DNA from 2 places in the Nocardia jiangsuensis genome. Region 2 is predicted to be linked to the other one. Evidence: riboswitches for the same ligand, from Rfam matches in the RefSeq annotation. Region 2 holds a riboswitch; the other holds the start of a gene.
The links. A riboswitch is a leader RNA that binds a small molecule or an ion and turns the genes downstream of it on or off. The one in region 2 is predicted to bind thiamine pyrophosphate.

Region 1: linked by a shared signal. The riboswitch ahead of ACFO0B_RS27320 (TenA family protein) and the one ahead of thiC (phosphomethylpyrimidine synthase ThiC) in region 2 are both predicted to bind thiamine pyrophosphate.

What each region holds. Positions count from the first base shown of each region.
Region 1 covers NZ_JBHSAX010000022.1:255,966-259,254, reverse strand. Annotated here, with positions in the region: gene ACFO0B_RS27325 (ABC transporter substrate-binding protein) at 1-929, opposite strand, end outside; gene ACFO0B_RS27320 (TenA family protein) at 926-1,654, opposite strand; TPP riboswitch at 1,623-1,718, opposite strand; gene ACFO0B_RS27315 (hypothetical protein) at 1,792-2,211, opposite strand; gene rnhA (ribonuclease HI) at 2,342-2,800, opposite strand; gene ACFO0B_RS27305 (hypothetical protein) at 3,137-3,289, shown strand, end outside.
Region 2 covers NZ_JBHSAX010000014.1:201,749-205,037, forward strand. Annotated here, with positions in the region: gene ACFO0B_RS15215 (N-acetylglutamate synthase, CG3035 family) at 1-69, shown strand, start outside; gene ACFO0B_RS15220 (exodeoxyribonuclease III) at 80-895, shown strand; gene ACFO0B_RS15225 (TetR/AcrR family transcriptional regulator) at 991-1,617, shown strand; TPP riboswitch at 1,643-1,752, shown strand; gene thiC (phosphomethylpyrimidine synthase ThiC) at 1,741-3,289, shown strand, end outside.

The sequences.
Region 1 (3,289 bases), on a different contig from region 2:
TTCCGGTAGAGGAAGCCGGAGTTCGCGGCCCACTGGTCGAGCGCCTGCGGGCCCACCCGGCCGTCGGCGCCCTTCATGAACTGGCTCGCGAGCATCCGCTGGCTCTCGAAGACCAGGCTCTCGTCGTTGAAGGCACCGGGGTTGGCGGCGATGAGGTCGCGGGCGGCGGCATCCGGGTCGTCGGCGGCGGCCTGGTATCCGCGCTGCAGCGCCTGCACGAACTTCGCCGCGCGCTCCGGGTTCGCCGTCAGCCAGTCCTCGTTGCCGTCGATCAGGATGGCGTAGGAGTCGGGGAAGCCGAAATCGGTGTACCGGAGGTACTTCATCGGGGTGCCGTGGTGTTCGGCCTCGATCCCCTCCCAGGCCAGGTAGGAGACGGTGAAGTCGGCCTGCCCGGAGTAGACGGCCTCGTAGGCCGAGGTGCCGAGGGTGACCGCGGTGAAGTCGCCGGTGCCGCCGTCGTTGCGGATCACCTGCTGCAGGATCTCGATCTCGCCGGGTTCGCCGAATCCGGCGTAGGTCTTGCCGTCGAGATCGCGCGGGCCGGTGATGTCGGCGCGATCGGCCCGCACCCCGATCCCCGTCGCCCAGTGCCGCAGCGGCGCGAGGACCGAGACGGTGTGCGCGCCGGACGCCCGCGCGAAGGTCGACTGCCCCTGGGTGCTGATCCCGAACTCGGCGTTCCCGGCGTCGACGACGGTGCCGACGGCGGTGTTGGTGTACGGCAGCACCTCGACGTCGAGCCCGGCGTCGGCGAAGTAGCCGCGCTGCAGCGCGACGTACAGCCCGGTGTGGTTGGTGTTCGGTGTCCAGTCCAGGGCGAATCGGATGGTCTGCCCCTGGTCGGCGCTCGAGCAGGCGGTGAGCGCGGACAGCGCCGCCACGGCGGCGACGGCGCAGGCGAGGGCGCGGCGCAGGCGGCCGCTCATCCGGCGGGCCAGGGCTGCGGGTGCAGGGCGGTGTCCCAGAACATCAGTTCGTAGCGGGTGGCGATGACGAATGCCGTCTCCATCGCCGCCAGGTCTTTCGCGCCCGCGGTCGCGGCGGCCGCGTCGACCAGTGATCGGGCCGTGGCGGCGGACTCCTGGAACTCCGCCGCACCGTAGGTGGAGACCCACTGCGCGTACGGGTGCTCGGGGTCGGCGGCGAGCACCTCGGCCGCCGTCGCGGCCAGGTCGCGGCCCACCTCGGCATAGATCCAGAAGCACGGCAGTGCCGCCGCCGCGCCGACGGCGTAGGACTCGGTGGCGGCGGTGGCGATCAGGTAGGAGACGTAGGCCAGGCAGGCCGTCGAGTGCTCCGGCTCGTCCGTCCGCTCCGGGATGCGCCCGCCGGTGAGCAGATCCTGGTGCAGCGCGGTCTCCACCGCCACCGCCGACCCGGCGGACTGCGCCCAGAACCGCGCGGTCTCCGGATCGGGCGATTTCGCCGCCAGCAGGGACAGCGTCTTCGAGTAGCCGGCCAGATACAGCGAATCCTGCTCCACGTAGGTGCGGAAGACCTCGAGCGGCAGCGTGCCGTCGCCGAGGCGGCGCAGGAATTCGAGCTCGTCGATGGCGCCGCGCAGTTCTTTCGTCCGATCCCACAGGTGGTCGGTGAAGCGTGCGGTCTCGGATGGTCGCGTGCGCAAACCAGGACATCCCTTCGTCAGCATTACCTGAACAGGTTCTCGGGTCTCATCTCAGCCCCGCTCGCGCGAAGCACCCCGTGTCGTACGGTTTCCGACCTTAGCAGCGAAGGATCCCCCGGTGGGAGGGCTCCTTCGCGACCAGCGGTTCCTCGGTGCCCGGCTCACTCCGCCGGGGGCAGGTCGCCGTCGCGCTTCTCGATCCGGCGCGGCCGGGCGATGCGCGGCGCGTTCGGGCGCCTGCGCTGGCGGGCGCCGAACTCCACGATCTGCGCGTCCCGCCCGGCCTCGCCCGGCTCAGGGGCGGGCGGCGGGGGCGGCCAGGCGCCGGTCTCGGCCTGCAGCTCCGAGCGGGTGACCGGGCGGGTGGGGGGCGGGTCGCCGGCGCGGCTGTTCTCCGGGCGCCACGGTCTGGGGTGCTGGCCACCGGGTTCGTCGGGTACGCGCCGGGGGCGGCGCGGAAGCCGGACGACGTTCGATGAGCCGTCGTCGTCGCGGGCGGGCTTGATGCCGTCGAGCTTGCGGCGCAACTGGTCGCGCATGCTGCGCTTGCCGCCGCCGCCCGGCGCTTCGTCGTCCGACATGCCGCTAGGGGTCGAGCTGAGGGCTGATCATGTCACTCACGCCCGTATTGTCCCTCGAGATGGCCGCCGGCGTTCCCTCCCGGAACAGTGCGGATCGGTCACGGTGCCGCCATGGCCCGGGTCGGTAGCGCTACCCGCCCGGCTGGCGGGCCGCACCGCCCGCTTCGCGGGCGCCGCGCACGGCGAGCTTGTCGGCGCGCTCGTTCTCCGGGTGCCCGGCGTGGCCCTTCACCCATTCCCAGGCGACCTCGTGGCCCGCGCACGCCTCGGAGAGCCGCTGCCACAGGTCGGCGTTCTTGACCGGCTCCCGCTTCTGGGTGAGCCAGCCGTTCGCCTTCCACTTCGGGATCCAGGAGAGGATGCCGTTGCGGACGTAGGTGCTGTCGGTGTAGACGCGGACGGCCGAGCGCCTGGTCAGCGTCTCCAGCGCGCGGATCGGGGCCATGAGCTCCATCCGGTTGTTGGTGGTGGGGCCGGGATCGCTGCCGTAGAGCTCGCGCTCGTGCGCGCCGTAGCGCAGCACCGCGCCCCAGCCGCCCGGGCCGGGGTTCGGGGCGCACGCGCCGTCGGTGTAGATCTCGACCTCCACGCGGTGAGACTACTGGCTCACCCGACGAGCCGGCCGGCGGCTGCCTGCCGCCGGTCAGGGGTGCGAGCCGCCCGGCCACGGACCGCGACCATCTCCGGCGGCCACGTCGACGACCGCGCTCTCGACGCGGTGCCACCGGTCTTCGCCCGCACCGAGCTGTGGTCGACGCCCGCAACCCGCCCCCCTGCACAATCGTGCCCGCATCGACACCGGAACCCCTGTGTCCCGGGCGATTTCACGGCAGATCGGTGTAGTAAGCTGCACTCCTACGCTGGGGGGCGGGCCGGTTGCCGGTTCGGTGGGGTCGCGCTTCCCGGCTCGATCAGGAAGACGACCGTGCCGGACCCGCACTCCCCGCAGCAGCCGTACAACGCCTCTACCGTGCCCGGCGCGCCGCCGCCGTTCTACCGGCCGTACCCGGTCGCACCGCCGCGCATGCCGGGATCGGTGCGGGCCGCGCAGATCATCGCGTTGCTCATGGGTATCGCC
Region 2 (3,289 bases):
GGGCTCTTCCGGGAGATGGGGTTCGTCGAGCACCACCGCTACCGGTACGCCGCCCCGCGGCACAGCTGAAGGGTCACCCGTGCGGATCGCCACCTGGAACGTCAACTCCATCCGCTCCCGGATCGACCGGGTGATCGGCTTCCTCGACCGCCACGACGTCGACGTCCTCGCCATCCAGGAGACCAAGTGCCGGGACGACCAGTTCCCCTTCGAGCGGTTCGACGAGGCCGGGTACGAGGTAGCGCACCTGGGCGTGAACCAGTGGAACGGGGTCGCGATCGCCTCCCGGGTGGGGCTCACCGACGTCGAGGCGGCCTTTCCCGGGCAGCCGGGATTCGACAGGGACGCGGGGGAGTCGCTGCTCGGGGCACCGGTGGTCGAGTCGCGGGCGCTCGGCGCGACCTGCGGCGGGATCCGGGTGTGGAGCCTGTACGTACCGAACGGGCGCGCGCTGGACGACCCGCACTACCGCTACAAACTGGAGTGGCTGGCAGCGCTGCGGCGCACCGGCGAGCAGTGGCTGACCGCCGACCCGGCGGCGAAGATCGCGCTGGTCGGCGACTGGAACATCGCGCCGACCGACGACGACGTCTGGTCCCCGGAGTACTTCGAGAACAGAACGCACACCTCGCAGCCGGAGCGGGACGCCTTCGCCGCCGTCGTCGACACCGGGTACGCCGACGTCATGCGGCCCTTCGCGCCCGGTCCCGGCGTCTACACCTACTGGGACTACACCCAGCTGCGCTTCGCCAGGAAGGAGGGCATGCGGATCGATTTCGTGCTGGCCTCCCCCGCGCTCGCCGCCGGGGTCACCGACGCGATGGTCGACCGGCAGGAGCGCAAGGGCAAGGGCGCGAGCGATCACGCGCCGGTGCTCGTGGAGTTCACCGACTGAGACGGATCAACGCTGGTAGGAGCGTTTTCCGGTAAAACCATCCATATGGTCTTGTTACGCCACGTGCCGGGTTCACGCTGCTAGGGTTACCGGCCATGGGTAGTGAGTCGGCCGTCCGGCCGCGGCAGCGGGCACAGCATCTCGGCCCGCAGCGCAGGCGGCCACAGGTGCTCGACACCGCCCTCACCCTCGCGGTCTCCGAGGGGCTCTCGGCCGTCACCATGGCCTCGATCGCGGACCGGATGCGGGTCACCCGCCCGGTCGTCTACGCCTGCTTCGCGGACCGGGTGCAGCTGATCGACGCGCTGCGCAGGCGCGAGGAGAACTACCTGATCCACGACCTGCTCGCCACGCTCCCCGGCCGCGACCTCGGCACGGACGAGACCGCGGTCGTCACCAGCTTCCGCACCCTGCTACAGCTCACCGCCGCACGCCCGGAGTCGTGGCGCTTCCTCGCCGAGACCCCGGACCCGGTGATCTCCGAGGAGTTCGGCCGGGGCAGGCGGATCGCGGTGAACCGCTGCACGGCGCTGCTGCGCGGCTCCATGCTCGGCTGGGGTACCACCGCCGCCGACCGCAAGCTGCCGGTGCTGGTCGACCAGTGGCTGGCCGCGGGCGAGGGTGCGGTGCAGACGCTGATGGCGGGGAACGCCGACTGGACACCGGAGGATCTCGGCGATTTCGTCGGAGGTCAGGTGTTCCGGATGTTGCGCGACGCGTAGCGGGTAGGGTCGGCCGCGCACAACTTCATCGTCGAAACGGGGGCTCGCACCAGCGGGCTGAGAGGACGGCTAGGGCCGTCGACCGTATGAACCTGACCGGGTAATGCCGGCGTAGGGAGTGACATCGTGACAGCTGTCGACAGCGTGACCACCGGGCCCATCGAGGGCAGCGTGAAGCATTATCTGGAAGTGGACGACCTGCGGGTTCCGGTGCGCCGGATTCCGCTCAGCAATGGTGAGCACCTCGATGTGTACGACACGTCGGGGCCGTACACCGACTCCGCCGCGGCCATCGACCTGGCGGCCGGGCTGCCCGCGCTCCGGGACACCTGGGAGCGGCCGGCGGGCGATGGCCCGCGCACTCAGCTCGCCTGGGCGCGGGCGGGGTTCGTGACCCCGGAGATGCGGTTCGTCGCCGCGCGCGAGGGCGTCGAGCCCGAACTGGTGCGTGCCGAGGTCGCCGCTGGACGTGCGGTGATTCCGGCCAACCGCAACCATCCGGAGCTGGAGCCGACGGTGATCGGCAAGAAGTTCCTGGTGAAGATCAACGCCAATATCGGCAACTCGGCGGTCTCCTCGTCCATCGCGGAGGAGGTGGAGAAGATGGTCTGGGCCACCCGCTGGGGCGCCGACACCATCATGGATCTCTCCACCGGCAGGAACATCCACGAGACCCGCGAGTGGATCCTGCGCAATTCGCCGGTCCCGGTCGGCACCGTGCCGATCTACCAGGCGCTGGAGCAGGTGAACGGCGATCCGACCCAGCTCACCTGGGAGCTGTACCGGGACACCGTGATCGAGCAGGCCGAGCAGGGCGTCGACTACATGACCGTGCACGCCGGCGTGCTGCTGCGCTACATCCCGCTCACCGCCGAGCGGGTCACCGGCATCGTCTCCCGGGGCGGCTCCATCATGGCCGCGTGGTGCCTGGCGCACCATCGGGAGTCGTTCCTGTACACGCACTTCGAGGAGCTCTGCGAGATCCTGGCGCGCTACGACGTCACCTTCTCGCTCGGCGACGGGCTGCGCCCCGGCTCGATCGCCGACGCCAACGACGCCGCGCAATTCGCCGAGCTGCGCACCCTCGGCGAGCTCACCGCGATCGCGAAATCCCATGGGGTGCAGGTGATGATCGAGGGCCCCGGCCACGTGCCGATGCACAAGATCGTGGAGAACGTGCGGCTGGAGGAGGAGCTCTGCGCGGAGGCGCCCTTCTACACCCTCGGCCCGCTCGCCACCGATATCGCGCCCGCCTACGACCACATCACCTCGGCCATCGGCGCCGCGATGATCGCCCAGGCGGGCACCGCCATGCTCTGCTACGTCACCCCCAAGGAGCACCTCGGCCTGCCGAACCGGGACGACGTCAAGGTCGGGGTGATCACCTACAAGATCGCCGCGCACAGCGCCGACCTGGCCAAGCAGCACCCGCACGCGCAGCGGCGCGACGACGCGCTCTCGCGCGCGCGCTTCGAGTTCCGCTGGCGCGACCAGTTCGCGCTCTCGCTCGATCCCGACACCGCGCGGGAATACCACGACGAGACCATGCCCGCCGAGCCCGCCAAGACCGCGCACTTCTGCTCCATGTGCGGGCCGAAGTTCTGCTCCATGCGCATCTCCGCGGACGTGCGCGCGTACGCCGCGAAGAACGACCTCACCGATGTCGAGGCCA